3 regions of the Rhodoferax sp. GW822-FHT02A01 genome follow, and region 1 is predicted to be linked to each of the others. Evidence: predicted binding sites of a transcription regulator. Region 1 holds the regulator's gene; each other region holds the start of a gene.
The links. Region 1 encodes sigma-54, which starts transcription at its own class of promoters, with help from an activator protein. Its sites were predicted from a motif close to TGGCANGNAANCTGCTTT; they were not measured.
Positions count from the first base shown of each region.

Region 2: nifH (nitrogenase iron protein) is a predicted target of sigma-54. The motif match lies at 4,952-4,969, and genes of this name have one in related genera.
Region 3: nifH (nitrogenase iron protein) is a predicted target of sigma-54. The motif match lies at 3,793-3,810, and genes of this name have one in related genera.

Region 1 is NZ_CP152376.1:582,917-593,069, forward strand. It holds gene AAGF34_RS02695 (class I SAM-dependent RNA methyltransferase) at 1-1,048, opposite strand, end outside; gene rpoN (RNA polymerase factor sigma-54) at 1,045-2,640, opposite strand; gene lptB (LPS export ABC transporter ATP-binding protein) at 2,640-3,395, opposite strand; gene lptA (lipopolysaccharide transport periplasmic protein LptA) at 3,392-4,012, opposite strand; gene AAGF34_RS02715 (exopolyphosphatase) at 4,121-5,050, opposite strand; gene AAGF34_RS02720 (thiol:disulfide interchange protein DsbA/DsbL) at 5,147-5,800, opposite strand; gene AAGF34_RS02725 (SPOR domain-containing protein) at 5,872-6,537, opposite strand; gene argS (arginine--tRNA ligase) at 6,561-8,246, opposite strand; gene AAGF34_RS02735 (PsiF family protein) at 8,387-8,686, shown strand; gene ubiA (4-hydroxybenzoate octaprenyltransferase) at 8,805-9,656, opposite strand; gene AAGF34_RS02745 (LysR substrate-binding domain-containing protein) at 9,653-10,153, opposite strand, start outside.
Region 2 is NZ_CP152376.1:691,872-702,024, forward strand. It holds gene AAGF34_RS03280 (hypothetical protein) at 1-153, opposite strand, end outside; gene AAGF34_RS03285 (2Fe-2S iron-sulfur cluster-binding protein) at 182-529, opposite strand; gene nifK (nitrogenase molybdenum-iron protein subunit beta) at 724-2,280, opposite strand; gene nifD (nitrogenase molybdenum-iron protein alpha chain) at 2,320-3,777, opposite strand; gene nifH (nitrogenase iron protein) at 3,944-4,825, opposite strand; gene AAGF34_RS03305 (group II truncated hemoglobin) at 5,200-5,652, shown strand; gene AAGF34_RS03310 (hypothetical protein) at 5,649-6,257, shown strand; gene AAGF34_RS03315 (NAD(+)--dinitrogen-reductase ADP-D-ribosyltransferase) at 6,276-7,121, shown strand; gene draG (ADP-ribosyl-[dinitrogen reductase] hydrolase) at 7,114-8,034, shown strand; gene AAGF34_RS03325 (ArsC/Spx/MgsR family protein) at 8,031-8,486, shown strand; gene AAGF34_RS03330 (zinc ribbon domain-containing protein) at 8,473-8,724, shown strand; gene AAGF34_RS03335 (TetR/AcrR family transcriptional regulator) at 8,728-9,321, opposite strand; gene fabF (beta-ketoacyl-ACP synthase II) at 9,442-10,153, shown strand, end outside.
Region 3 is NZ_CP152376.1:4,376,863-4,387,015, reverse strand. It holds gene AAGF34_RS20805 (arginine/lysine/ornithine decarboxylase) at 1-1,505, opposite strand, end outside; gene AAGF34_RS20800 (NfeD family protein) at 1,638-2,063, shown strand; gene AAGF34_RS20795 (stomatin-like protein) at 2,091-2,999, shown strand; gene AAGF34_RS20790 (PilZ domain-containing protein) at 3,048-3,479, shown strand; gene nifH (nitrogenase iron protein) at 3,938-4,825, shown strand; tRNA gene AAGF34_RS20780 (tRNA-Ser) at 4,972-5,061, opposite strand; gene AAGF34_RS20775 (hypothetical protein) at 5,114-5,296, opposite strand; gene AAGF34_RS20770 (DNA polymerase III subunit chi) at 5,442-5,879, opposite strand; gene AAGF34_RS20765 (leucyl aminopeptidase) at 5,884-7,335, opposite strand; gene lptF (LPS export ABC transporter permease LptF) at 7,360-8,472, shown strand; gene lptG (LPS export ABC transporter permease LptG) at 8,469-9,575, shown strand; gene AAGF34_RS20750 (CbiX/SirB N-terminal domain-containing protein) at 9,572-9,943, shown strand; gene AAGF34_RS20745 (CysB family HTH-type transcriptional regulator) at 10,028-10,153, shown strand, end outside.

The DNA of each region.
Region 1 (10,153 bases):
CCACACCGTCTTCGGTCTCGGCCAGTTCGCGGGCGCCATAGCGGGCCTGCACGCCCTCACCGGCCACACCGCCAATGCCGATGCGCTCGCCGTAGGGTGGGTTCAGCAGCATGACGCCACCGCCTTCGATGGGTGGCATGCGCTGCAGGGCGTCACCACCACGGAACTCGATGACATCGGCCACGCCCGCGCGCTCCGCGTTGCGCTGCGCGAAGTCGACCATGCGGTGCGACACATCGCTGCCGTAGATCAGAGCTTTCTGGCCGGGCTCGGGCTTGACCACGGCGTCAGCCGCTTCCTGCTTCATGGCCTGCCAGACCTTGGGCTGGAAGGGCACAAACTTCTCGAAGGCAAAGCGGCGCAACGAGCCCGCCGCAATATTGCAGGCAATCTGCGCGGCTTCGATGGCAATGGTGCCGCTGCCGCAGCAGGGGTCGTACAAGGGCATCAGGTCGTCGTCACCATCGGCCCAGCCGCTGGCGGCGATCATGGCGGCTGCCAAGGTCTCTTTCAACGGCGCATCGCCCTTGTCCTCGCGCCAGCCCCGCTTGAACAATGGCTCACCGGACGTGTCAATGTAGAGCGAGCAGCTGTCAGTGGTGAGGTGGGCATAGATGCGCACATCGGGCCACTGTGTGTTGACATCAGGACGCACGCCCCCCGAAGTCTCGCGGAAGCGGTCGCAGACGGCATCCTTGACCTTGAGTGCTGCAAAGTTCAGCGACGTCAATGGGCTGTGCTGGGCGGTGACCTCGATCTTGATGGTCTCGCGCGGTGTGAACCAGCGCTCCCACGGCACCGCCATGGCGGCGCGGTACAGGTCCTGCTCGTTGCGGTATTCGGTGTACGACACCAGCACCAGCACACGCTGTGCCAGGCGGCAGTACAGGTTCAGGCGCATGGCGTCCGTGAACGATGTGCGCACGGCCACACCGCCACGCTGCTTGGTGATGCAACCGGGCGGCAGGCCGGTGATGCGCAGGATTTCGGGCGCGAGGTAATCCTCCACACCGGCGGCGCAGGGAAGAAAGAGTTGCAGTTGGTTCATAGCGCCTTGCGCAGGGATGCGGGGGCGATCTTCAGCCCCTCGCGGTATTTGGCCACAGTGCGCCGGGCACATTCAATACCCTGCTCCTTGAGCATCTCGGATATCTGGTTGTCTGACAGCGGCTTCTTGGCACTTTCGGCGCTGATGAACTGCTTGATGAGTGCACGCACCGCGGTGCTGGACGCATTGCCGCCGGACTCAGTGCCCAGGCCGGAGCCGAAGAAGTACTTCAGCTCAAAGGTGCCAAAAGGCGTTGCCATGTACTTGGCGGTGGTCACGCGGCTGATGGTGGACTCGTGCAAGCCCAGTTCGTCGGCGATCTCACGCAGCACCAGCGGGCGCATGGCCAATTCGCCATGGGTGAAGAAGCTCTTCTGCCGCTCCACAATCGCCGTGCTCACGCGCAGGATGGTGTCAAAGCGCTGCTGGATGTTCTTGATGAACCAACGCGCCTCCTGCAGCCGTTGCTGCAGCGCGGCGTGGCTGGCGCTGTCCTTGCCACCGCGGTGGTTGCGCAGCACATTGGCGTAGATGTCATGCACCTTGAGGCGCGGCATCACATCGGGATTGAGCATGACGCGGAACTTGGGTGCAGCCGCCTTGTTGGCGTTGGTCACCGGCACCACCAGCACGTCGGGCACCACGATGTTGCGCTCCACGTCGATAAAGCGCCGCCCCGGCTTGGGTTCCAGCCGCGCAATCTGCGCTATGGCCTCGCGCACCAGGGCATCGCTGCCCACGCCCAATTGCACCAGCCGCTTGATGTCACGGCGCGCCAGCAATTCCATGGGCTGCTGGCAAATGCGCAGGGCCACTTCCAGTTGCTCGCGCTCTTCGTCTTCCAGGTCCGGATTGCGCAGCAGAGCTTTCAATTGCAGACTGAGGCACTCGCTCAAATTGCGGGCACCGACGCCAACCGGCTCCAGGCTTTGCAGCAGTCCCAGGGCTACCGAGAAATGGTGCACCAGGTCGTACAACTGCTCTTCATCCTGCGGGTTCAAGGTGCGGGCCAGGTCCTCGAGCGGCTCTTCCAGATAGCCGTCATCGTTGAGCGACTCGATCAGGAAACGCAGCGCGGCAGCGTCTTCGGCGCTCAGGCGCAAACCCAGTGTCTGCCGATGCAGGAAGGCCTGCAAGCTCTCCTGCGTGCGGGCCAGCTCGGTGGCGTCCTTGTCTTCGTCGCCAGTGAGGTTATTGGTACTGGCCTTGGCCTCGACGCCCCACTCGCCGTCGTCCGGGGTCATTTCGGTGGTGCCGTCGCCTTCCCAGTCGATGCCTTCGTCCCCGCTCAGGGGACTGTTGTCTTCATCACTGCTGGTGGAGGCCACGGTGCTGCTGCCCAGGTCGGGCATGGTGGCGGAAAACTCCACATCCTTGTCGCCTTCACTGACCGGCGTATCCGCCTGTGCGATGCCGAACTCTTCCCGCTCGGCATGGTCCTCACCCAGTTCCAGAAAAGGGTTCTCGTCCAGCATCTGCTCCACTTCCTGGCTCAGTTCGAGCGTGGAGAGCTGCAGAAGACGGATCGACTGCTGCAACTGGGGCGTGAGCGCCAGATGCTGGGAGACGCGTAATGAGAGACCTTGCTTCATTACATCTTGAAGTTTTCACCCAGGTACACGCGGCGTACCTCGGGGTTGTCAACAATTTCCGAAGGCGTGCCTTCGGCCAGCACGCGGCCATCACTGATGATGTAGGCGTGGTCGCAAATGCCCAGGGTCTCGCGCACATTGTGGTCGGTGATGAGCACCCCGATGCCGCGCGCCTTGAGGAAGTTGATGATGCGCTGGATCTCGATCACCGCAATCGGGTCGATGCCGGCAAACGGCTCGTCCAGCAGGATGAAACGCGGCCCGGTAGCCAAAGCGCGGGCAATCTCCACGCGCCGCCGCTCACCGCCCGACAAGGCCAGCGCCGGAGACTCGCGCAAGTGCTCGACCCGCAATTCCTGCAGCAGATTGGTCAGCCGCTTCTCGATCTCCGCGCTGCGCAATGGAGTGCCGTCTTCGTCGCGCTGCAGTTCCAGCACGGCGCGCACGTTGTCTTCCACATTGAGCTTGCGAAAAATCGAGGCTTCCTGCGGCAGGTAGCCCAGCCCCAGACGCGCGCGCCGGTGTATGGGCATGGACTCGATCGAATTGCCGTCGATGGAGATGTCTCCTCCACTGGCCCGTAGCAGTCCCACGATGATGTAAAACGAGGTGGTCTTGCCAGCGCCGTTGGGACCCAGCAGGCCCACCACTTCGCCCGTACGCACGGTCAGAGACACGTCCTTGACCACCTGGCGCTTGCCATAGGACTTTTGCAGATGTTGCGCCGTCAAGTTCCCCGCAGCAAAACCACTCACTTGGCGGCCCCCCCCAGGGTCGCGGATGGTTTGAGCGGCAACGGGGTTGCGGCAGGCGCCGGAGCACTGGCTTCGGGCTTGGGGGTCAGCATGACCCGCACGCGACCGGTTCCCAGGGCGCCTGTCGGTCCCTTGGTGTTGGCGGCACCATCGACCGTAAACAGGTCGGTGAGATTTTCATAAACGATGACACCGCCGGTGATTTCATCGGCCAACGTGGCGCCACGCAGTCGGCGCAACTGCGCCTTGCCGGTGAAGGTCACGGTATCGGCCTTGCCGTCATAGGTGATGGTTTCGCCCTCCCCCTCGATGAACTCGTCCAAGGCTTCGCGCTTCTGCCGGTAGAAGGCCAGCTTGTCTGCGGAACCGGTGGCAACGCCAAATTGATATCCGTCAGGATCCTGGCGCACATCCAGCCGATCTGCGCGGATCACGATGGTTCCCTTGGTCAGCACAACCTTGCCGGTGAATACGCTGACCTGCTTGAGGTCGTCATAGCGCAGCGCGTCGGCCTCGATGTTCATGGGCTTTTTCTGGTCGGCTTTTTCGGCGCGCACGCCACCGGCTGCAAACAGCAGCGTAGCAATCACCAACGAGAAAAGAATGTGTTTTTTCATAAAGGCACGAAACTTGCACACAGTGCGCACGGCCATTGTAGCGAGCGCATGGCATGTTTTATGCCTTGACGAAAATTGAATCGTGTGTGCGGGATTACCCGCAGAAGTTCAACCTACGGTGTTGATGCGGGAAACCAGCTCTTTGACCACCGTGTCGGCCCGCTCATTGGGTACCTGGCAGGTTCCAGCATTTTCATGGCCACCCCCACCGTACACCAGCATCAAGGCACCGATATTGATGCGCGAGGTCCGGTTGGTGATGGATTTGCCCACCGCGCAGACGGTGTTTTGCTTTTGCACGCCCCACATCACATGGATGGACACGTTGGCCTGGGGAAACAGCGCATACACCATGAAGCGGTTCACCGCGTAGATGGTGTCTTCGTGGCGCAGGTCCAACACCACCACGTTGTTGTGGACCGTGGAACACAGCTGCAGCTGGGCTTTGGCCTTCTGGGCATGCTCGAAATACAACTCCACCCGCTCCATCACGTCGGGCAGCTTCAGTATGTCGTCAATGCCATGGGTGCGGCAGTAGTCGATCAGATCCATCATCAGCTGGTAGTTGCTGACCCGGAATTCGCGGAAACGGCCCAGGCCGGTACGCGAATCCATCAGGTAATTCAGCAGCACCCAGCCAGTGGGGTTGAGGATTTCATCAACACTGAACTGCGCGGAGTCACCCTTGTCGACGGCCTCCATCATTTCATTGAAGCGCGCGCCAAACTGGGCGGTGCCACCGTAATGTTCAAACACCACCCGCGCAGCCGATGGCGCATCCGGGTGGATCACATGGTTGGCGGCAACATCGTTGCGCAAGGTCTCTGACGCATGGTGGTCAAACGACAGGTGCACCCCCGGGACGTAGGGGAGATTGGTGGTGATATCGCGGCTGGTGACCTCGATCTTGCCATCCTGCATATCCTTGGGATGGACGAACTTGATGTCATCAATCAGGTTCAGCTCTTTGAGCAAGACGGCGCATACCAGGCCGTCAAAGTCACTTCTTGTAATAAGCCTGAACTTGGAATCCGACATGGCGTATGCCCCGCTGAGTGATTGATATTGCAATCATTCTAGTTCGGGGATACGTCACTTGTCACCCGCGACCGTGGACCCGGCCTCAGGGTTTTCCTATTTGCCGCTGCGCACTGTCGCAGCCAGGGCTTCAACGACCTTGATAGCCTTGTCCATGCCCTTGGCCAGAGAACCGTCCACGTAAAAACGGCCGGCCACACCCAGCGCGGGCACGCCTTCGACCTTGTAGCTGTTCTGCAATTGCGTTCCCTTGCTTGCCTTGGCGGCAACGCTGAAGGAGTTGAATTGTTCGGTGAACTTGGCAACGTCCACACCCTGCTTGCCCACCCACGCCAGAATGGCAGGCGCCTTGGATAAATCCTGCTTTTCCACGTGGATGGCAGCAAAGACCTTGGCATGCAGCTTGTCCACCAGGCCCATGGCGTCCAGGGCGTAGAACAGGCGCTGCTGCGGCACAAAGTCATCGCGGAATGCCACGGGCACGCGGCGAAAGGCCACATCCTTTGGCAGCTGCTTGATCCAGCCTTCCAGCATGGGCTCGAACGCGTTGCAGTGCGGGCAGCTGTACCAGAAGAATTCCACCACTTCTATCTTGCCTGCAGGCGCCTCTACCGGTGCGCGCGGGTCCACCACCAGGTAGTCCGTCCCAGCCTCGGGCTTGGCAGCGTCGGCGTGGGCCGCGGCACTCCACAGGGTGGTTGAAGCCACGGCAGCACCGCCGGCCAGCAGGGAAAAATCACGACGTTTCATATCACTCCAGTCTTGTTCGAATCTATGGTCTGTCCATCAGACAAAGGTTATCTCACCCAGGTAAAGAAGCGTTAACGCTGCACCCGGACCAGGGCGGTATCCAGACCCGCCTTGTCCAGCTTTTCCTTGGTCTTCTCTCCATCTTCCTTCTTATCGAAAGGCCCCACCCGCACGCGGTACACCGTGCGCCCGGACTGCTCACGCTCCGAAATCTTGGTTTCGATGCCGCTGAGCGACAGCTTGGCACGCTGGCTCTCTGCATCTTCTGCCGTGCGGTAGGCGCCCACCTGCACCCAATAAACAAAGGGCTCGGCATCCGCTGCCGCAGTCTTGGCCTTGGCCAATTCACCGATCGGGTCTGCTGAAGCCGCGGCCTTGGCTTCGGGCTTCTTGGCATCTGCGGCCTTGGCATCGCTGGCTTTGGCATCCGGCGCCTTGGCTTCGGGTTTGGTCGGTGCTGCAGGGGCACTGGCGACCGGAGCCGCCGGCGTGACGGGGCCTGAAGCCGCGGGCTGCGGCGGCTTGACTGGGTTCTTGCCATACAAGGGCGCGTTGGGGTCCCAGTCCTTGTTCTTCTTGGCCTCTTCCGCATCCTGGTCGGCACTGCGGGTCTGGCCCTTGTTCATGAAGGGAACGGGCACTTTGGTGACGTACACAGCCACACCCAGAGCCACTGCCAGGCCCACCACCACACCAATAATGAAACCCAGAATGGTTCCGCCGCGCTGTTGCTTCATGCCTTTGAGTCTCTTGAAAGAAATTACATCTTCTGTGGAGCGCTCACGCCCAGCACAGCCAGTCCATTGTGCAACACCTGTGCGGTTGCGGCCACGAGCGCCAGTCGAGCCAGCTTGACGGCTTCGTCATCCACCAGGATGCGCTCGGCATCGTAATAGCTGTGGTAGCAGGCGGCCAGCTCGCGCAGGTAGAACGTGACGTCGTGCGGGGCAAAGTCCACGGCCGCCGCAGTGAGCATTTCGGGGTACTTGGCCAGCAGCAGCATCAGCGCCTGGGCCTGCGGGCTGGTCAGGGCCGACAAATCCACCTGCGCCAGGCTGGCCCGATCACCGCCCCAAGTCGCCAGAACCGAGCAAATGCGTGCATGGGCGTACTGCACGTAATAGACCGGGTTGTCGTTGTTCTTCTGTACCGCCAGGTCCACGTCAAAGGTGTACTCGGTGTCCGGCTTGCGGCTAAGCAGGAAGAAGCGCACCGCATCCTTGCTGGTCCATTCAATCAGGTCACGCAGCGTCACATAGCTGCCGGCGCGCTTGGATATCTTGACTTCCTCGCCACCACGGACCACCCGCACCATGGTGTGCAAGACATAGTCCGGGTAGCCCTGGGGAATGCCGACATTGGCGGCCTGCAGACCGGCGCGCACGCGGGCAATGGTGCCGTGGTGGTCGGTGCCCTGGATGTTGACGACCTTGGTAAAGCCGCGCTCCCACTTGGCGATGTGGTAGGCCACATCCGGCACAAAGTAGGTGTAGCTACCGTCCTGCTTGCGCATCACCCGGTCCTTGTCGTCCCCGTAATCGGTGGACTTGAGCCACAGCGCGCCGTCCTTCTCGTAGGTCTTGCCAGCTTCCTGCAATTTCTTCACAGCGGCGTCCACACGGCCACTGGTATAGAGGCTGCTTTCCAGGTAATAGTTGTCAAAACGGACCGCAAAGGCCTGCAAATCCAGATCCTGCTCATGGCGCAGATAGGCCACGGCAAACTGGCGCATGCCGTCCACATCGTTCACATCGCCGCTGGCGGTGAAGCTGCGGTCGTCGGACTGAACGGTCTTGCCCGCCAGAAAGTCTGCTGCAATATCGGCAATGTAATCACCGTTGTAGGCTGCGGCATTCTCTCCACTGGGCCACTCGGCGTCACCAGGCTTGAAACCCTGCGCACGCAAATGTGTGCTGGCGGCCAGGGTGTTGATCTGCACGCCTGCGTCGTTGTAATAAAACTCGCGGTAGACATCCCAGCCCTGGGTGTCGAACAGGTTGCAAATGGCATCGCCCAGCGCGGCCTGACGGCCATGACCCACGTGCAACGGGCCCGTGGGGTTGGCGGACACAAATTCCACCAGCATGCGCTGGCCGTTGGACGACTGCTTGCCAAACTGCTGGCCCTGGCCCAGTACCTCGCGCACTACTTCCTGCTTGGCAGCAGGCTTGAGGCGGATATTGATAAAGCCCGGCCCGGCGATCTCCACCGCATCCACCCAGCGCTCAAAAGCCGGTTGGGCGCGCAGTGCAGCACACAGGTCTTCGGCCAGTTGGCGCGGATTGCGCTTGAGCGGTTTGGCCAGTTGCATGGCCGCCGTGGTGGCAAAGTCGCCATGGGCCGCCACTTTGGGGGATTCAAAGGCTGCTTTGGCACCAGCGCCAGCAGAGAGGTTTTCAAGACAGGCGGAAAGCGCCAGCAAGAGTTCGTTTTTTACAGACAACATAGCCGCTGATTTTAAGCGGGGGGCTTTTTATCCGTGTTTTGCTGGTCAACGGGTTTGCAAAACCCTACGTTATGTGCTGGAATCCCCCCGGATTCCGACGTAATGGCAGGCCTCCTGCCCAACCTTTTTGAGGAACAACGATGAAGAAAATTTTGACTCTCCTGGCTTTGGGTATGGCATTGACCGTGGGCGTAGCCCATGCAGCGTCCGATCAGCAAAACAAGATGAAGACCTGCAATGCAGACCCCAAGGCAAAAGAACTCAAGGGTGACGAGCGCAAAGCATTCATGAAGGAATGCCTGAGCGCCAAGAAAGAAGAACCTGCCAAGCCTGCCACCCAGCAGGACAAGATGAAGACCTGCAACGCCGACGCCAAGACCAAGGCGCTCAAAGGCGACGAACGCAAGGCCTTCATGAAAGAGTGCCTGAGCGCCAAGTAATTCTGCGTTGCGCCGTCGCAAGCGGCGATGGAGCCCCTACCGGGGCCTCAAGCAAAAGGCCCGAACTGTTACAGGTTCGGGCCTTTTGCTTTTTGCGCTGACCGGGAGGCGGATGCTGTCAGGCGAAACCCACCGCAATGGCGGCAAACAAGGTGAATCCCACCCAATGGTTGGCGCGGAATGCCTTGAAGCAGCCTTCCCGGGTACGGTCCTTGATCAGCGTGGCATGCCACACCACCTGCGCCAGCACCACCACCACACCCAGCCACCATGCCCAGCCACGCGGTTGCGGAACAATCGCCCAGGACCAAATGGCAAGCTGCACCAGATAAAAGGACAACACGGCCACCACGTCCCAGCGCCCCAGCGTGATAGCGGAGGTTTTCATGCCGATGCGCAGGTCGTCATCGCGGTCCACCATGGCGTACTCGGTGTCATAGGCCAAAACCCAGAACAGATTGCCAATGAGCAGCACCCAGGCCAGCAAGGGCACCTGCGACTGCACCGCGGCAAAGGCCATGGGAATGCCAAAGCTAAAGGCTATCCCCAGCACCGCTTGCGGCATGGAGACATGGCGCTTGGCGTACGGATAAATCAGCGTCACAGCCAGGGCGGCAAACGACCAGGCGAAGGTGGTGCTGTTGGTAGTGAGTACCAACCCAAGGGCCAGCAGCGCCAGCACGGCGCCTACGGCCAACGCCTCCTGCACCGAAATCTTGCCGCTGGTGACGGGCCGGTTCGCCGTGCGTTTGACATGCCGGTCAAAGTTGCGGTCGGCCACGTCGTTGATGCAGCAGCCGGCGCTGCGCATCAGGATGGTGCCCAGCACAAACACTGCGGTCAGATGCCAGCCGGGAAAACCACCGGAGGCAATCCAGAGAGCGGACAAAGAGGGCCAGAGCAACAAAAGCCAGCCGGCGGGCCGGTTCCAACGGATCAGATCCAGATACAAGGCAAAACGCGCACTCACGATAGACGGGTCACTCCTGGCAATTCACAGGCATAGATTGCGTTGCGCAACTCTGCAATGGCTTCATAACGGGTAAAACTGCGCCGCCACGCCAGCACCACGCGTCGTGTGGGCGGTGGTCCTCCTTTGTCGTCGGTGACCGGAAGGTACTTCACAAAGGCGTCTTCATGGCGGCGCTTCTTGGATTCCAGTGCCTCACGCGGTACGCTCAGGCGCGGCACCAGTGTGATGCCCATGCCGGCTGCCACCATGTGCTTGATGGTTTCCAGGCTAGAACCCTCGAAACTCTTGCGTATGCCTTCGGCGTCGCTGGAGAAGCGGGCAAACTCCGGGCACACCTCGAGCACGTGGTCGCGAAAGCAATGGCCATTGCCCAATAGCAGCATGGTCTCGCTCTTGAGCTCCTGTGCCGACACGCTTTGCTTGGTTGCCAGCGGGTGGTTCATGGGCACGGCTGCGTAGAACGGCTCATCATAGAGCGGGGCAGTCGCCAGCCC
Region 2 (10,153 bases), 110 kb from region 1:
ACCCGGTACGGCCCGGGCAATGGCCTGGCGGTTGGGGTGCTCCTCCATGGGGATCAGGCTGTCGGCTTCGCGCACACCGTTCAGGCAGATCCAGCCGTCTATGACTTCCACCTTGCGTCCGTCCGATGTCGTCCTGATAAAGGTAGTGCCCATGGAAAAGCCTCCGTTGCGCAATGCGCTCTCAGAAATTCACGACGATGTCTTCATCACGCACCACCATCTGGCAAGCCAGGCGCCAGGGTGGCGGCAAGTCCTTGGTTTCGGCGTCACTGATTTGCTGCGCCGTGATCTTGCCGGCCAGCTTCAGAACTGTCTTCTCTTTTTCCGTCAGCGCCACACCGATAGGCGTGTTGCCCGACAGCACGGAAACCCGCACCTGGCAGGAACCGCATTCGCCGTTCTCGCACTCCGAGTCCAACGGAATATTGTGGGCCTTGGCCGTAGCCAGCAAGGTCTTGGTGTCACCTGCCACGGCATAGACCGTGACATCTTTCTTCAGGCGCGGCGAGCTGAAAGTTACGTTGGCCATATGTTTCTCGATAGTTCAAAGCAGTTATCAGTCAACAAGCCGTGGCGAAGCGAAGCGAGCCGCAGCGAGTTGACTGAGGTGCTGCAGCCGCCGTAGCGAGCGGGTCGAGGTTGCGTTGAAGCCCACAGCCGTACACCCGTACGGCGAGGACTGCAAACGCAAGATCGGCCCGCGCAGTAGGCGGATGCAGTGCCTCAGCGAATGATGTCGTAGGAGTAGTCGGTCTTTGCGATTTCCATGGTGTTGCCATCGAGTGCTTCAAAGAACTCGTCGAGCAACATCACCAGAACGCGCATCGCGCCGTCATAGCCCCAGGTGGCGTAGCGGTGGTAGTGGTGGCGATCGAAGATCGGGAACACCATGCGCACCAGCGGTGTCTTGGTGTCACGTTCCAGGAACTTGCCGTAGGTGTTGCCGATCATGAAGTCCACCGGCTCAGTGAACAGCAGGGAACGCAGATGCCACAGGTCGCGCTTGGGGTAGGCCTTGCAGCCCGCACCGTAGGGCGAGGAGTCAAACAGCGCCTGCATCTTGTCTGCCCAGGTTTCGGTGCCATTGGTGGACAGCACATGGGACGGTTCTGCACCGAGCTCCATCAGGAAGGCTGCATAACCCAGCATCTGGTCGGGGTCGCCATACAGGGCATAGCGCTTGCCGTGCAAGTGGGCCTGGCTGTCTGCCATGGCGTCCACCAGTTCGCCGCGTTCCTTTTCCAGCTGGGCCGGAATGGGCTTGCCGGTCAGGCGCGAGATTTCCATGAGGAACTTATCGGTGCCAGCCACACCCATGGGGGCGTTGAGCACCACGACTTCCTGGCCGTGCTCGGCGATGAACTTGCTGGTCTTTTCGCAGCAGTATTCCTGGAACACGATGGTTGCCTTGGCGTGCAGGGCGGCAATCACTTCTTCCTTGGTCGTGCCACCGGCGTACATGCGGAACTCGCCATCGGTCGGTGTGTTCCAGTTGCCGGACGGGTCGCAGATGATGTTGACCTTGACCCCAAACAGATCGAATATGCGGCGGATTTCCTTCATGTTGCCGACGACGAAGCCGTCAAAGCCACCAATGAAGTTGATGCTGTCATCGGGCACGCGCACCAGCGGTTCGGTGGTCTTGGCCTTGCCGTCCCAGAAGTGGCGCAGCACACCCAGAAGCGCATTGTCGTAACCGGTGATGTGGCTGCCCACAAAAGCGGGGGTGTGGGCAAAGGGCACGTCGAACTCTTCGGGAATGCTGCCCTTTTGCTTGCTGGTCTTGATGAAGGCGTCCACGTCGTCGCCAATGACTTCGGCCATGCAGGTGGTGGAGACGGCAATCATGTCGGGCTTGTACAGGCTGTAGGCGTTGGCCAGGCCGTCGACCATGTTGTTGAGGCCACCGAACACGGCTGCATCTTCCGTCATGGACGATGACACGCAGGAGGTGGGTTCCTTGAAATGGCGCGAGAAGTGCGAGCGGTAATAGGCCACGCAGCCCTGGCTGCCGTGCACAAAACTCAGGGTCTTGGCAAAGCCGTTGGCCACGTACACGGCGCCCAGCGGCTGGCAGGCCTTGGCCGGGTTCACAGTGAGGGAATCACGGGCAAAGTTTTTTTGCTTGTAGTCCTCGGTCTTGGTCCACTCGACGACAGACTTGATCTTGTCATCGGAGTGGTTGAATTCGAACTCCTTCTTGTCGGCGAGCATCTTCTGGTACTCGGGCTCACGAAACAGCATTTCGTGGTCAATGACTTTGTCAGCAGATTGAGACATGGCTGGCTCCAATAGATAAGTGAATCGGTGGTATGCGGATCAGGACTTCCAAGGGGCCTTGGTCAGTCCCCAGATGGGCGAGCTGATCGCCATGTCCATGTCACGGGCGAAGATGGCAAAGCCGTCGTAGCCGTGGTAGGGGCCGGAATAGTCCCAGCTGTGCATCTGGCGGAAAGGAACGCCCATCTTCTGGAACACATACTTTTCCTTGATGCCGGAGCCCACCAGGTCGGGCTTGACCTTGTCGACGAAGTGTTCAAACTCGTAGCCGGTCACGTCGTCATAGATCAGCGTGGCGTCCTTGATGTAGTGGGTGGTGCGCTGGTAGTCGTCGTTGTGGCCGAACTCGTAGCCGGTACCGACCACGACCATGCCCAGGTCCTCGTAAGCGCCGATGACGTGACGGGGGCGCAGGCCACCGATGTACAGCATCACGGTCTTGCCTTCCAGACGGGGCTTGAACTTGTCGATCACGGCCTGCATCAGAGGCTTGTACTTGGCGATCACTTCTTCGGCCTTGGCCTTGATGGTGTCGTCAAAGTGGCTGGCGATTTCGCGCAGGCTCTTCTCGATCATGGTGGGGCCGAAGAAGTTGTATTCGACCCATGGCACGCCATACTTTTCTTCCATGTGGCGGCTGATGTAGTTCATCGAGCGGTAGCAGTGCAGCACGTTGAGCTTGGCCTTGGGCGTGTTCTCGATTTCGGCAATAGTGCCGTCACCGGACCACTGGGCGATGACGCGCAAGCCCATTTCTTCCAACAGGATGCGGCTGGACCATGCATCGCCACCGATGTTGTAGTCACCGATGATGGCCACGTCATAGGGGGTGGAAACAAACTCGGGGCGCTTGTTGGGATCGGTACGGTCAAACACCCAGTCACGGATAGCGTCGTTGGCCAGGTGGTGACCCAGCGACTGGCTCACGCCGCGAAAACCCTCGCAACGCACCGGCACAATGGTCTTGCCTTCGTATTCCTTGCTCTTCTTCTTGGAGACGGCTTCGATGTCGTCACCAATCAGACCGATGGGGCACTCGGACTGGATGGAGATGCCCTTGTTCAAGGGGAACAGGTCCTGGATCTCGTCGATGATCTTGTCGAGCTTCTTGTCACCACCGAACACAATGTCCTTCTCCTGGAAGTCGGAGGTGAACTGCATGGTCACAAAGGTGTCGATACCGGTGGTACCGATGTAATAGTTGCGGCGAGCCGCCCAACTGTATTGGCCGCAGCCCACGGGGCCATGGCTGATGTGCACCATGTCCTTGATCGGTCCCCACACCACGCCCTTGGAGCCAGCGTAGGCGCAACCGCGAATGGTCATCACACCAGGCAAGGACTTGATGTTGGACTTCACGCCGCAATCGGGCTTGCCCTCTTCAAACGTACCCAGGTGCTTGGCACGGCGCTTGGCCATCTTTTCGGGATAGGCCTTCAGCACTTCATCAATCAGGGCCTTGTTGCTGGCCTTGCGCTCTTCAACGGTGGCGGTCATGTGGAAACTCCAGTAAAAAATGAATGGGTTGCTATACACACTGCGCTGCGTTCACGCGCGCCCCCTTCAGGGGCCCCGCGGATCTGGCTTTGCCAGTCCGCAGGGAGCGCCCCCTTGAGGGGGGAGGCGGCTACACGCGGTGAGCAAGCAACGGGGGTGCTTCTGTTCAGGCCGCCAGCTCAGCAGCCTTCTTGCCGACTTCGGACTCGTCGATGGTCTTCATGATTCCGAACTCCATCAGCATGTCTTCCAGTTGGTCCATGGTGATGGGGGTGGGGATGGTGCCGTTGCCCGCATTGTTGTGAACCTTCTGTGCCAGCGTGCGGTACTCACCGGCCTGCTTGGAGTCGGGTGCGTACTCGATCACGGTCATGCGGCGCAGTTCGGCGTGTTGCACGATGTTGTCGCGTGGCACGAAATGGATCAGCCTGGAGCCCAGCATGCCGGCCAGTGCTTCGGCCAGTTCCAGTTCCTTGTCGGTCTGGCGCTCGTTGCAGACCAGGCCACCCAGACGCACGCCGCCGGAGTTGGCGTACTTCAAGATGCCTTTGGAGATGTTGTTGGCAGCGTACATGGCCATCATTTCGCCGGACATGACGATGTAGATTTCCTGCGCCTTGTTTTCACGGATGGGCATGGCAAAGCCGCCGCACACCACGTCACCCAGCACGTCATAGGACACATAGTCCACGCCGTCATAGGCACCGTTTTCTTCGAGGAAGTTGATCGAGGTGATCACGCCGCGGCCGGCGCATCCCACGCCTGGCTCAGGACCGCCGGACTCCACGCAGCGGATGTCCTTGTAGCCGATCTTCATCACGTCTTCGAGCTCCAGGTCCTCCACGGAACCGGCTTCTGCAGCCAGGGACAGAATGGTGTCCTGGGCCTTTGCGTGCAAGATCAGACGGGTGGAGTCGGCTTTGGGGTCGCAGCCGACGATGAGAATCTTCTGGCCCAGGTCGCTCAGTGCGGCCAGGGTGTTTTGAGAGGTGGTTGATTTGCCGATGCCGCCTTTGCCGTAGAAGGCGATTTGCCGAAGTTTAGCCATTTCATACTCCATTCAGTAAGGTTGTAAAACAAGGTTGCGTAGCCGCGACCATGTCAGCCTGACGTGCCTGTAAGTCTTGTTATTGGGGTCACGGTTCGGCCGGACTTTTGTCCGCGCAGTCCCCTCATTGCACCTTCCGTGCCATGCTTTTCAAGCGCATTGCAAACGCCCTTTCAAACCACTTCTTCAGAGGGAAAAACGTGTTTTTCGAGGGCCATGACATCCATCAACCCGGCTTTGTTCATTTCCCTACAAAACGGGTTTGGATGTCGCAAATATTCCGTTGGCGCACGACGCGGGGCGCCATTTGTGTAGGGTTTGCAGGGTGCTGTATTGCATTTGCGGGTTGGTACGGTCATTGCTGATATAGCGGCATGAATCCCCAGCCCATCACCGCCGCACAGCCGACTTCCAGGCACTTCGACCTGTTGGGCGGGGAAGCCGTCGTGGTGAAACTGGTGGATGCCTTCTACCGGCATATGGACGCACGTAGCGACGCGCGCGGCATACGTGCCATGCATGCGCATGACTTGACTTCGACCAAGACGGTACTCGTGCGCTACCTGTGCGAGTGGCTGGGTGGCCCGCAGACCTACAGCGAGCGCCATGGCCATCCGCGCTTGCGCATGCGCCATGGCGGCTTTGCCATTGGCGTGGCCGAACGCGACGCCTGGCTGGCCTGCATGGACGCCGCCCTGACGGACATCGGTGCGGACCCTGGCCTGCACCAGACGCTGATGACTTCCTTTTTCAAGACGGCCGACTGGATGCGAAACACCGGCCCCCATCCCGCAACCATCGCAACCACAACCAAGGACTCTTCATGACCGCAACCCTCGCCCTCAAACCCACTGACGACACCGCGCTCGCTCCTCTGGAAAATGAAGGTCGCCTGCTCAACCCCCTGCTCAAGGCCGCCACCAGCAAACCCGGTCGCGTGGGTTTTCGCGGTGAACTGGCGCTGCGCTTTGCCCCCAAGCTGGCCGACGAAGCGCGTCCGCCCGAACTGCTGTGCGCACAGGCCATGGCCATTGCCAATGTGGGCGAGAAACACCTGCCCTTCTTTGCCGGCTACCTGCTGAGCTTTGAATACCTCAAGGACGTGGCCGAAACACTGGGCGACTCCTTGAGCGCCGGTGGCAAGTACTTTCTGTTCTGCAACAACATCGACCTGTCCAAGAAGTACCAGGTGCCATACAAGGGCGCCCTGTTCTATGTGCTGCCCATCGACGAGTCCACCGTCTACAACGAGCTGCTGGACCTGTTCTACCTGGAAAAGAACGACCTGAAGAAGAAGGACACCGCGGGCAAGCTCGACGCCATTGCCGACGCCGCGCTCAAGTTCGACATCACGTTTGACACCATCACCTACGCAGAAGGCCTGGAGCTGATGGGCCCGGTGCGCAACCCCAACGAAAACCGCCCGGTCTGAGGCGCTGCCCGGCCTGCCGTGGCGTACGACGATGACACGGACCTGCCCCACCGCTGGTACGCCTCCAACCTGGTGGGCGTGCCAGCGCGGGTGCTGGCCAGCACCGACTTCAATGCGCACCCCACAGCACTCGCGATTGCCGGCACCTATGAGGCCCATACCGCCCTGTTTCATCTACTCGACAGCAGCCGCGACCTGAACGAGGCCCATGACATGTTTGTGCACTACCTGACCTTGGCCTTTGGACTGCGCAAACCCGAAGCCCACGAAGCACAGGCCATGGGTGCGGCCGAACAACGCCGCTGGCGCAGCAGCTGGCGCAAGTTGCTGCAGGGCTGGGGCATGGACTCCAACGGCCCGGCAGGCGCCGTGCTCAAGGGTTGGGTGGAGAGCCGCTTTGGCCTGGTACCCAGCTTTCACAAGCAGCCGCTGCTGCGCTTTCCCTCCCCGGCCTGGGTGGTCTACCTGCAGGAGAAGGCAGCCAGCCGCTACAACAACAACAATATCCACCAGCAGCTCGACCTGCTCTACACGTATTGCCAGTGGGCCCTTCGCCGCATCCAGCAGCAGGACGGCACCAACGCACAGCACCTGCGCCTCTGGCGCGGCAGCAACCAGTGCGAGGAACAGGTGGTGGCCGGGCGACTGCAGAACCGCCGCTGCACCGTGCGCCTGAACAACCTGGTGTCGTTCAGCCTGTCGCAGGAAGATGCCTCGTGCTTTGGCGACTGGGTGCTGGAAGTGCAGGTGCCCATCGTGAAGGTACTGGTGTTCCCCGAACTATTGCCCGGCCAGGTGCTGCAGGGCGAGCAGGAAGTGCTGGCCCTGGGTGGCGACTACGAAGTGATGGCGCGCTATGCCTGATCTGGCCGACCGCGCCCTGGGCGCCTACCTGGGTTTTGCCATTGGCGACGCGCTGGGTGCCACGGTGGAATTCATGCGGCCACGCGAGATCGTGCAGCTGTACGGCGTGCACCGCGACATCATTGGCGGCGGCTGGCTCAAGCTGGCTGCGGGTCAAGTGACTGACGACACCACCATGAGCCTGGCCCTGGGCGAGGCCTTGCTGCAAGGTGGCAACGCGGCCCTGCAAGGATTGATGCAGGGCGATGACGCGCTGGTGCGCAGCATTGGTGACGCTTATGGACGTTGGCTCAAATCCAAACCGGTGGACTGCGGCAACACCTGCCGCCGGGGCATACAGCGCTATTTGCGCGAAGGCACGCTGCAAGGCCCCTACAACCCCGGTGACGGCGGCAATGGCGCACTCATGCGCAACCTGCCCACCGTGCTGGCCACGCTGCACAGCGAATCCGCGTTTGAGCGCCTGTCCATGGCGCAGGCGCGGCTGACCCACCACCATCCGTTCTCGGACTCTGCAACGCTGGGCCTGGGCTGGCTGCTGCGTACCCTGCTGCGTGGCGCGGACCACAGCGTGTGCCAGCTTTGGACAGAAAAGTGGATCGCCGAGAACGAGGTATTCCGCTTTACACCCTACCGCGAGCGCGCCACTGCCTATGTGGTGGATACGGTGCAGACCGTGCTGCACTTTCTGACGCTGCACGCGGACTTCGAGACGGCCATGGTTGCCACCGTCAACCAGGGCGACGATGCCGACACCACCGGCGCACTGCTGGGCATGCTGGCCGGTGCACGCTGCGGCGCATCGCAGTTGCCCAGGCGTTGGCTGGACCGTTTGCAGCCTGCCACCCGGCAAGCCGTTACCGAGCAGACGGTTGCGCTGCTGGACCTTTCACATGCTTTGGCGGTTCCATGACACACATTCTCTTTTTTGAAAAACCCGGTTGCGGCGGCAATGCACGGCAGCGCCGTGCGCTGGAAGATGCCGGCCATACCCTGGAGCGGCGCAATCTGCTGACCGCGCACTGGACGGCGGAGACACTGCTGGAGTTTCTGGCGCCACTCGCGGTCGCGGACTGGTTCAACCGCGCAGCGCCGCGCGTCAAGAGCGGTGAGGTGCAGCCGGACCAGCTCGATCGGGAGCAGGCGCTGCAACTGTTGCTGCAAGAGCCCCTGCTGATCCGCAGGCCGCTGATGCAGCGCGCGGACGACCAGACACGCCATGTCGGTTTCGATACCGCGGCAGTCCACGCCTGGGTCGGACTTGGCACGAACCCTGCAACGTCAACGGGCGAAGGCTGTGCCTCCCCCACCGAACGCTGCGCCACACCACTTGCATCTTCCGGAGCGACCCATGCCACTGTTTGACTTCCACTGCCCCGCCTGCGGCCACGACTTTGAAACCCTGGTGCGCCATGGCGACACGCCCGTGTGCCCGCAATGCCAGAGCAGCGCGCTGGAGAAGTGCGTCTCGCGCATATCGCCTGCGGGCAAGATAGAAGCCATCCGCATGGCACACCGCCGTGTGGCTGCAGCGCAAGGCCACTTCGACCACTACAGCCCGTCGGACAAGGCCAAGCTGCTGGCGGGCAAGAAAAACATCTAGCAATCAGTCCCCGCTGGGCCAGGCTTGCAGGCTCAGTGTGACAACGCGGTGCAGGGCCTTTCGCGAGGCGCCGCCTGCGGCCTGTACCGCCAGGCCCTGGATCAGCGTGGTGATGAACAGTGCAAAGTCCGCAGCATTGACGTCCGCTGGAAAGTCGCCTTCCGCCTGCGCCTTGCGCAATCGCTCACGCAGCTTGCTCACCACCGCGCGGCGGTGCAGCTGCAGCTCCTCGCGGACTTGCCTGCTTTCGGGCGTTCCCACTAGGTTTCCGTGCACCATCAGACAGCCGTGCGGCTTATCCGCCTGGGTCTGTCTGTCTACCAGGCCCATCAGAAGCGCTTCCACCCCAGCAAGCACCTGGGGATGGGCGAGTGCCTTGTTGGCGAATTCCGATTGACGCGCGCGGTAGCGGGCAAATGCCGTCTTGAACAATTGCTCCTTGTCGCCAAAGGCCGCATACAGCGATGGTTTGCTCAAGCCCGTTGCAGCGGTGAGCGCTGCCATTGAACTGCCTTCGTATCCATGTGTCCAAAACACATCTACAACTTTTTCCAGCGTCACTTCCTTGTCAAACGCGCGAGGGCGCCCCAGTGCCATGTGCTTTCTCCATATGAGGTTCCGGTGATTTTCAGGCCATTGTCGCGTCCCGCGGGACGCCGATGGCTTTGTGCAACAATCCCCCATTAAATACCATTCGGTACATAAATAGGAAACACAATGAACAATCGCACACGGGTCGTCGTGACCGGCATGGGCTTGGTGACCCCTTTGGGCTGCGGCGTTGAACCGGTTTGGCAGCGTCTGCTCTCCGGTGCAAGTGGTCTGCAGCGACTGCCGCAGGAATTTTGTCTGGGGCTCGATGCGCAGGTAGGGGCACGCGTTCCCTCAATCCAGGACGATCCGCAGCTGGGCCTGGATAGCGAAAAAGTGGTCAGCGCCAAGAACCAGAAAAAGGTGGACCGCTTCATCGTGCTGGCACTGGCCGCAGCGGAGCAGGCATTGGTGCAGGCGGACTGGCGCCCCGACTCGCTGCACGCGCAAGAGCGCACGGCAACCATCATTGCCTCTGGCATAGGCGGTTTCCCGGCCATTGCCGATGCGGTCCGCACCAGTGACACACGCGGCCCCAAGCGCTTGTCCCCTTTTACCGTGCCGTCCTTTCTGGCCAACATGGCTGCAGCCCATGTGTCCATCCAGCACGGGTTCAAAGGCCCTTTGGGTGCCCCGGTGACAGCCTGTGCAGCGAGTGTGCAGTCCTTGGGCGATGGTGCACGGCTGATACGCAGCGGCGAAGCCGACGTTGCCGTATGCGGCGGCACCGAAGCGGCCATTCACCTGGTGACGCAGGCCGGCTTTTCTGCGGCGCGTGCGCTGTCCACCGCCTATAACGAAACACCGACCGAAGCGTCCCGTCCCTTTGATAAGGCGC
Region 3 (10,153 bases), 1.7 Mb from region 1:
GCGCGGCCAATGCCCTCGTCCGCCAGCTTGTCCGGTCCCCAGACCTTGAACCACCAGTCGTCACCGTACTCTTCGTCCACCTTGCGCATGGCGCGGCGGAAGTCCAGCGCTTCGGCAATGCTTTCTTCCACCAAAGCGGTACCTCCCGGAGGCTCCATCATGGCGGCGGCCACGTCGCAGCTGGCAATGATGCTGTACTGCGGCGAGGTGGAGGTGTGCATCAGGTAAGCCTCGTTGAACAGCGGACGGTCCAGCTTGACCGTCTGCGAGTCCTGCACCAGCACGTGGCTGGCCTGGCTGATACCGGCCAGCAGCTTGTGAATGGACTGGGTGGAATACACCACGGCGTGCTTGGGGCGCGAACGCTTCTTGCCCATGGCGTGGTACGTGCCATAGAAAGGGTGGAACGCAGCGTGGGGCAGCCACGCCTCGTCAAAGTGCAGGTTGTCCACGTAGCCGTCGAGCATGTCCTTGACGGTTTCGGTGTTGTAGAGCACGCCGTCATAGGTGCTCTGGGTAATGGTGAGCACGCGGGGCTTGACCTTCTTGGCGTCCACGCCCTTGAGCAAAGGGTTGGCCTTGATCTTGGCCTGGATGGCGGCGGGCTCGAACTCTTCGCGGGGAATCGGGCCAATGATGCCGAAATGGTTGCGCGTGGGCTTGAGGAACACCGGCACCGCGCCGGTCATGATGATGCTGTGAAGCACCGACTTATGGCAGTTGCGATCCACCACCACCACGTCATCGGGCGCCACTGTGTGGTGCCAGACAATCTTGTTGGAGGTGCTGGTGCCGTTGGTCACAAAGAAGCAATGGTCGGCATTGAAGATACGCGCCGCATTGCGCTCGCTGGCACCGATGGCGCCGTCATGGTCCAGCAACTGGCCCAGCTCTTCCACGGCATTGCAGACGTCGGCACGCAGCATGTTTTCGCCAAAAAACTGGTGAAACATCTGGCCCACCGGGCTTTTCAGGAAAGCGACACCACCCGAGTGGCCGGGGCAGTGCCAGCTGTAGGAGCCGTCTTCGGCGTAATCCAGCAAGGCCTTGAAGAACGGCGGCTGCACGCCTTCCAGATAGCTCTTGGCTTCCCGGATGATGTGGCGTGCCACAAACTCCGGCGTGTCCTCAAACATATGGATGAAGCCGTGCAGCTCGCGCAGGATGTCATTGGGAATATGGCGGCTGGTCTTGGTTTCGCCGTACACGTAGATCGGCACGTCCAGGTTTTTGCGGCGCACTTCTTCTATGAAGTGGCGCAGGTTCAGCACTGCGGGGTCCAGATCGGGGCCGGGTGTGAACTCTTCATCGTCAATCGACAGGATGAAGGCACTGGCGCGGCTTTGCTGTTGCGCAAATTGACTTAAGTCACCGTAGCTGGTGACGCCCAGCACCTCGAAGCCCTCCGACTCTATGGCCTGCGCCAGGGCACGGATGCCCAGACCCGACGTGTTCTCGGAGCGAAAGTCCTCGTCGATGATGATGATGGGAAAGCGAAACTTCATGAAAGGCCTCCAACGACTGGGCGAAAATCAGCAAATAGGCGCGAAGTGTAAGTACATATGGTGTGGGTTTTATGGTGCCCCTCACTATTTGGCCCACAATGTGGCGTCATCAACACATCGGGATTCCTGAATATGGCTGAATCGACCGTCTGGTGGCTCATTACTGGAGGCGCCGTGGCAGCCGAGCTGCTGACCGGCACGTTTTACCTGCTGATGCTATCCATCGGCTTTGCGGCGGCAGCGGCGGCTGCGCATCTGGGACTGGGGCTTGCCGCGCAAATCGTGACGGCGGCTGTGGTGGGAGGTGGCGCCGTGGTGCTCTGGCACCTGCGCCAGATGAAGCGCCACAAAGAACCGGCCGCGCAGGCCAATGCCAATGTCAATCTGGACATTGGTGAGACCGTGCAGATCGACCAATGGAACCCCGACGGCACTGCCGATGTCCATTACCGGGGCGCCCGCTGGACGGCCATTCACCGTAGCGGTGTAGTCCCCAGTGCCGGTCCCCACCGGGTTGCCGAATTGGTAGGCAACCGTCTTCTGGTCGACAAGGCCTGATTCTGAATTACCCAACCTGGAAGCACCATGGAAATTGCAATCGTCTTATTGGTTATCGCAGTACTGTTCATCAGCCGCAGCGTCAAAGTCGTGCCGCAGCAGCACGCCTGGGTGGTGGAGCGCCTGGGCAAGTACCACGGCACCCTCACCCCGGGCCTCAACATCCTGGTGCCCTTTGTGGACAAGGTGGCCTACAAACACGTCCTCAAAGAAATCCCGCTGGATATCGCCAGCCAGGTGTGCATCACCAGGGACAACACCCAACTGCAGGTGGACGGCATTCTGTACTTCCAGGTCACCGACGCCATGCGGGCCAGTTATGGCTCAAGCAATTACATCGTGGCCATATCCCAGCTGGCGCAGACCAGTCTGCGTTCGGTCATCGGCAAGCTGGAGCTCGACAAGACGTTTGAAGAGCGTGACATCATCAACGCCCAGGTGGTAGCGGCCATTGACGAGGCGGCGCTGAACTGGGGCGTGAAGGTCTTGCGCTATGAAATCAAGGACCTGACGCCGCCTAAGGAAATCCTGCATGCCATGCAGGCCCAGATCACCGCCGAGCGTGAAAAGCGTGCCCTGATTGCCGCGTCTGAGGGGCGCCGCCAGGAGCAGATCAACATCGCCACCGGCGAACGCGAAGCCTTCATCGCCCGCTCCGAAGGCGAGAAACAGGCCGCCATCAATCAGGCCCAGGGCCAGGCCGCATCCATCACGGCAGTGGCGGACGCCACCGCACAGGCGATCGAACGCATTGCTGCCGCCATCCGCCAACCTGGCGGTGAACAGGCGGTGCAGCTCAAGGTTGCGGAAAAGGCGGTGGAGGCCTATAGCAAGGTCGCAGCCGACGCCACCACCACTCTCATCATTCCCGGCAATATGAGCGAAGTGTCCACGTTGATTGCAACCGCAATGAAAATGGTGCAAAGCACAAAATAGCCTGTACGCCGGATTAAACTGGGTATCCATACTGCCACGGAGATAGCCTTGCCACCCAGCGAATCCAAAGCAACCGTTTACGTCCAGGCGCCTAATCGCAGAGCAGACTCCCGCCACGCGCCTATAGACCGCGCGGCAGTCTGGTTCAATCTCGGACTGGCCATTGGAGAAACCTGCGAACTCAAAGACGTCAGCATGTCGGGTTTCGGCATTCAGTGTGACGAGTGGCAGCTGCCCGTCTTCCTGGGGGCCGAGGGCAAGTCCTTTTACTGCGTCTTGCTACTGGGTGAAGCCCACTTCGGCTGCATGGCGCGAGTCGCGGCCACCCAGGGCAACCAATACGGGCATGTCGGATTTCATTTTGAAGCCATTCCGGAGAACAGCATTCGCCTGCTGCACGGGCTGATCGAGTGCATGGCCCAGCGCGATGAGCGGATCCGCGCGTTGGAAGCCCTGACGAAGAACGCAGTGACCAAATAGGTTAGCCAGGACCACTGACGAAGGCCTCAACCCGATTGAGGTATTTCAAGGCGACGCGCGCAGTTGCTCGAAGTATGTGACGTTGACTACATCACCGCGTAGCAATGAAGACAACGATTGTTTGGATTGTTGGCAAATGCCGCTGCACCTTGCTGCATTTGGTGTTTTGTCTGGGCGCTTCGGCTTCACTTCGAAGAGTCGCATTTCCCGAGTGATACATGGCCGCCGCCACTCGCCAAGGAGCCTTGATTGCTCAATCTATTGCCGGAGTGAGGGTGACCTGTTGGCCAATTCCGCGACGATGGAAAAAACATGGCACGGAAGGTGCGGTTAGGACGTTGCGCGGACAAAAGTCCTGCCGAATCGTGGTCCTTCTAACGAGAGTCGCAGACACGTCAGGCTGACATGGTCGTGGCTACGCAACCTTGTTCTTCAACCTCTCTGAATGGATCATCCCAATGGCTAAACTTCGGCAAATCGCCTTCTATGGCAAAGGTGGTATCGGTAAATCAACCACCTCTCAAAACACCCTGGCCGCACTGAGCGATCTGGGCCAGAAGATTCTCATCGTCGGCTGCGACCCCAAGGCCGACTCCACCCGCCTGATCCTGCACGCAAAGGCCCAGGACACCATTCTGTCCCTGGCTGCGGAAGCCGGCTCTGTGGAGGACCTGGAACTCGAAGACGTGATGAAAGTGGGTTACAAAAACATTCGCTGCGTGGAGTCCGGTGGTCCTGAGCCAGGTGTGGGCTGCGCCGGTCGCGGCGTGATCACCTCAATCAACTTCCTCGAAGAAAACGGGGCCTATGACGGAATGGACTACGTGTCCTACGACGTGCTGGGTGACGTGGTGTGCGGCGGCTTTGCCATGCCCATCCGCGAAAACAAGGCACAGGAAATCTACATCGTCATGTCCGGCGAAATGATGGCCATGTACGCAGCCAACAACATCTCCAAGGGGGTTCTCAAGTACGCCAACTCGGGCGGTGTGCGCCTGGGCGGCCTAGTCTGCAATGAGCGCCAGACCGACAAGGAATACGAACTGGCTGAAGCACTGGCCGGCATGCTGGGCTCCAGGCTGATCCACTTCGTACCGCGCGACAACATCGTGCAGCACGCCGAGCTGCGTCGCATGACCGTGATCGAATACGCACCTGATTCCAAGCAGGCCGACGAATACCGAACCCTGGCCAGCAAGGTGCACAACAACGCCGGCAATGGCACCATTCCCACCCCCATCACCATGGATCAGCTCGAAGACATGCTGATGGAATTCGGGATCATGGAAACCATCGATGAAACGCAAGTGGGCTTGAAAGCTGCTGAGGTGGCCGCAGCCGCTTAATACGAGCCGGGCTGGCTCCTCGGTTTTACAAAAACACAACGCACAAACGAAAAAAGCGATTGCAGTGCAATCGCTTTTCCGTTGGGTGGGTTTTTGGGCGGATTGCTGGAACAACCCTCTTGAAGCCCGAATGAATGCTAACTATCTGGCGGAGCAGGCGGGATTCGAACCCGCGGTGGGTTTTACCCCACGCACGCTTTCCAGGCGTGTGACTTAAACCGCTCATCCACCGCTCCAGAGCCTATGATTCTAACATCAAGATCTGACTAAATTCCGCGAATTGGCAGATCAATCGTGATCGCGCTGCATGTTTGGCAAGGCCTGCTCAATGGCTTCGCGTACAGCTTCCTCTATTTGCAGATGCAAAGAAGGGAGCAGGGTGCTGAATTGCGCCTCAAACAGCTCCAGGGCTATTGAGCGCAGCTCCGCCTCCAGCTGCGGGCGCACTTGCCAGATGACTTTTTGCGCCAAGGCGTTCCGGTCAATTTGCTGCGGCACAACGTTGGTGGGTGCGGCGGGCGACGCTGATGGCGCGGGCGCCGTCCCACCTGCAGGTGGTTGCACGACCTGCGTCAGGGTAGGAACGTAGCGGGGAGGCATGCGGTTTGGCACAGTGTCACTCCCCTGCCCTGGTTGTCAGATCATGCCGAGTGATGGTGTAGCCCAATTCCGTATAACGCTTCCAGCGGCGACGCGCCTGGCTGCGATCCTGCTCATCGGTACTGACCACTTCAATCACCCGCTGGAACTGCTCAAAGCCCTGGGGCACATCGTCCGACAGATTGACCAGGATCGGCACATCGGCATGCAAGGGCTGATCCGCACTCTGCAGCAGGACTGCCGAACGGGCTTTGACTGCGGCTGGTGCCGTAGCGTCGCAATGGGTGATGAAATCCACCGGCCCCAGATTCCAGAGCGCCTTGTCCAGTTCTCCCACCATCTGCGCACTGGAGCGCACCAGCAAGCGCGCGCCCGTGGCACTGGCTTTGCGCAGCAGCCGGCAGGTGTAGACCAGCCTGTCCGGCGCACCGAAGTGAAAGGCTATTTCGGTCACTTGTCTACTTGGCTGCCGCTTGTGCGGGGGTCAGGAGGTACTCGACCAACAGTCCTACGGGGCGACCGGTCGCGCCCTTGGCTGCCCCACTCTTCCAGGCAGTGCCCGCAATGTCCAGGTGCGCCCACGGATACTTTTCCGTAAAGCGTTGCAGATACTTGGCCGCGGTCACGGCGCCTGCCGCACGACCAGCCACATTGGTCACGTCGGCAAACTGGGTCTTGAGGCCCTCGGCATATTCCTCGTCCAGCGGCATGCGCCAGCACAGGTCCTGCGCAGCATCGCCGGCAGCGCCCAGCGCCTGGGCCAATGCCTCATCCGAAGAGAACAATCCGCTGCGAACCGCACCCAGTGCCACCACACAGGCACCAGTGAGCGTGGCAATGTCAATCACCGCCTTGGGTTTGAAGCGCTCGGCATAGGTGAGTGCATCGCACAGCACCAGGCGACCTTCTGCATCGGTGTTGAGAATTTCGATGGTCTGGCCGCTCATGCTGGTCACCACATCGCCGGGTTTGACGGCACGGCCATTGAGCAGGTTTTCGCAGGCGGGGATCAGCCCCACCACGTTGATGGCAGGCTTGAGCTCGGACAGCGTGCGGAACACGCCCAGCACGCTGGCGGCCCCGGACATGTCGAACTTCATTTCGTCCATCTCGGCTGCAGGCTTGATGGAGATGCCGCCGCTGTCGAAGGTGATGCCTTTGCCCACCAGAACCGTCGGCGCCGCAGACTTGGCCGCGCCGCTGTACTTCAGCACGATGAAGCGCAGAGGCTCTTCCGATCCCTGTGCCACGGCCAGGAAGGCGCCCATGCCGAGTTTGGTAACGGCCTTCGCGTCCAGCACATCACAGGTGATGCGGGCATGTTTTGCCAGGCTTTGCGCAGCTTTTGCCAGCACCGTGGGCGTCGCATGGTTGGCCGGACGGTTGGCCCATTCCTTGGCAAACTCCACTCCCGCAACCACCGCGGTGGCGCGCTCGAAGCCGCCAGCCAGCTCATCCGCGTTACCCGCGCCCACCAACACCGATTGCAACACCCGGGCTTCGCCCTTGGACTTGGTCGTCGTGTAGCTGTAACTGGCATCTGCCGTGGCGGCCACGGCAGCGCGCAAGGCAGCAGCGCTGGGGTTGGAGGCAAACACCACCACCAGCTTCTTGAGCTTGTCGGACTTGGCTGCGGCATAGGCCGCACTCACGGCGCTTCGGACCTGTTTGGCGCTACCGTCCCCAATGCCGGCCAGCACCACGCGGGCAGCTTGCACCACCGGCGGCTTGTACAAGGCCAGGACTTTTCCCGCTTTGGTCTGTGCATCGCCGTCCTTGAGGGCACGGCCTATCAGAGCGGAGAACCCATCCTTGGCGGGTTTGTAGTCATCACCCAGCAACACCAGCAGCGCGTCGCATTTTTCGGTGGCAGCCTGAGCAAGGCTGAGGGACTTGAGTTCAAAGTTCATAATTCGGGTTCTTCCTTCGACGCAATGTTATTCCATTCCTCCATCCGCAAAGAACTTGCCCGTAGTTTCGGGGCCACGCTGGTCGTATTGGCAACCGTGGTCATGACCATGACGCTGATCCGCACCGTCGGAGAAGCCTCACGCGGAACCTTCAACCCCACCGATGTGATGATCGTCATGGGCTACACCGTGCTATCGGACATGCCCACCATCCTGTCCATGAGCCTGTTCATCGCCATCCTGAGCGTGCTCACCCGCATGTACAAGGACAGTGAAATGGTGATCTGGTTCGGCAGTGGACGTGGACTGACTTCGCTACTGACACCATTGCTGCGCTTTGCCTGGCCCATTCTGGTGATCATCGTGGTCCTGGCTTTCCTGATTCTTCCCTGGGCGTTTGGCCGTATCGAGGACCTGCGTGACCGCTATGAGAAGCGTGGGGATATTGCCCGCATCCAGCCAGGGCAGTTTCAGGAATCCGCCAATGGCGACCGTGTCTTCTTCATCGAAAAGAATTCCGAAAACAAGGAAGTCGGCAACAACGTCTTCATCGCCACCAACGAACAAGACAAGCAGACCATTACCTCCGCGCGCAGCGGCCATATTGAAGTCATTGGGCCGGACAAGTTCCTGGTACTGCAAAACGGACAACGCCTGGAGCGCAATGTTGGCAAGGCAGACATGACCGTGAGCGAGTTTGAACGCTACGGTGCCCGCGTGGGCGCCGATGACGTTTCAGCCCGTACCTACATCCCATCCAGTTCCCTGACAACCATGCAACTGCTGCAGGAGTCCAATCCGCAGTATCTGGGCGAGCTGTCCTGGCGCATAGGCCTGGTGCTGGCAGCATTCAACTTCATCATCATTGGCGTAGCCGTCGCGGGGACCAACCCGCGCGTAGGCCGGGTGGCCAACCTGGGATTCGCTTTCCTGATCTTCGTGGCGTACTTCAACTTCCTGGTTCTGGGCAAGAGCTGGGTGGAGTCCGGGCGCATGCAGTTCGCTCCGTTTCTGTTGGGGCTGCATGGCGCCGCCCTGGTTCTGGGGCTGCTCTGGCTGGCCAAGCGCAACAACAATTGGGTCTTGCGTCTGAAACGGCACAACACAGACCAGTCCACCGAAAGCAGCCCCTCATGAAAACCGTTCGTCGATTGCTGTACCGCGAGGTGGTCATCGCCGTGGCACTGGTGACCCTGGGCTTTGTGGCGCTGTTTTTCTTCTTTGACCTGGTGGAAGAGCTGCAGTCTGTCAACCGTAGCGGAGCCCTGGGCTATCGCATCCCGCAGGCGCTGATCTATATCGGCCTGACCATGCCCAACCACATCTACGAACTCATGCCCATCACGGTGTTGATCGGCACGATCTTCGTCATGGCCCGGCTGGCGCAGAGTTCGGAGTTCACCATCCTGCGCACCAGCGGCTTGGGCCCCTGGCGGGCACTGCGCACCCTGCTCACCTTGGGCTTGGTCTTCGTGTTGTTCACCTTCGCCGTGGGCGACTACATCGCGCCGCTGGCCGACAGGACGGCGCAGCTTCTCAAGGCCCGGTTTCAAGGCCAGGTGACGGTGGGCAAGACCGGCGCATGGCTGAAGGAAAAGCAGGCCTACGGCAGTTTTGCGGTCAATGTGGGCGCACTCTCGGGTGATGGCGACATGAAGGATGTGCGCATATTCGAGTTTGACAACCGAGGCCATCTGGTGTCCGTCACCCAGGGACAGACCGCCACCTTTGGCGAGCACGATGACTGGTTGCTCAGCGGCGTGGATCGCACCGAGTTCACCACCGTCGACAACCAGTCCGGCCATGTGGATAGGACCTTCCCGCCCAGCTTTCGCTGGCCCACGGGCGTAACTGCCGAAATGGTGGCTGCGGCCGTGTTGCGGCCCGAGCGCATGGGAACCATCGACCTGTTCCAGTACATGCAACACCTGAGCTCCAACAACCAGTCGGCCCAGAAATACGAAATCCAGTTCTGGAAAAAGGTGTTCTACCCCTTGAGCTGTCTGGTGATGGTGGTGCTGGCCCTTCCCTTTGCCTACTTCCATTTCCGCTCCGGCAGCATTGCGAGCTATGTGTTCGGTGGCGTCATGGCGGGCATCAGCTTTGTGCTGCTGAACAACGTGCTCAGCGACCTGGGCACCCTGCAAGGCTGGCAGCCCTGGTTTACCGCAGCCCTGCCGGGGCTGATCTATTCCATACTGTCCCTGACCGCCTTCACCTGGCTGGTTCTCAAGCGATGAGCGCTACTGCCCCACATGCCATCGTGCTATTCGCGCACGGATCGCGTGACCCTCTGTGGCACAAGCCGATGGAGGCAGTGGCGCACCAGATTGCCCAATCCCACCCCCACGTGCTGGTGCGTTGCGCCTATCTGGAGTTGAGCACGCCCGATCTAGCAACCGTGTGTCATGCATTGGTCGACCAAGGTTGCCGGGAAATTGCGGTTCTTCCCATGTTTCTGGGGGTTGGAAAACACGCCCGGGAAGATCTGCCGTTGCTGATTGCCGGATTGCGCCAACAACACCCCGCCGTCCAATTCGATCTCAAGCCGGCGGTCGGGGAAGACCCGCGCCTGATACAGCTTCTGGCTGGCATTGCAGCTGAGTAAGCGTGGCTTCGGCCTACGCCTGTTGTGGATAATGATCTTGGTTATTATTCCTTTTGGGTATTAAAAGATCACACTGGCAACCCCATGAACCTTCACCAATTCCGTTTTGTGCAGGAAGCTGCGCGCCGCAATCTCAATCTGACCGAGGCCGCCAAAGCACTCCATACCTCCCAGCCCGGCGTGTCCAAAGCCATCATTGAGCTGGAAGAG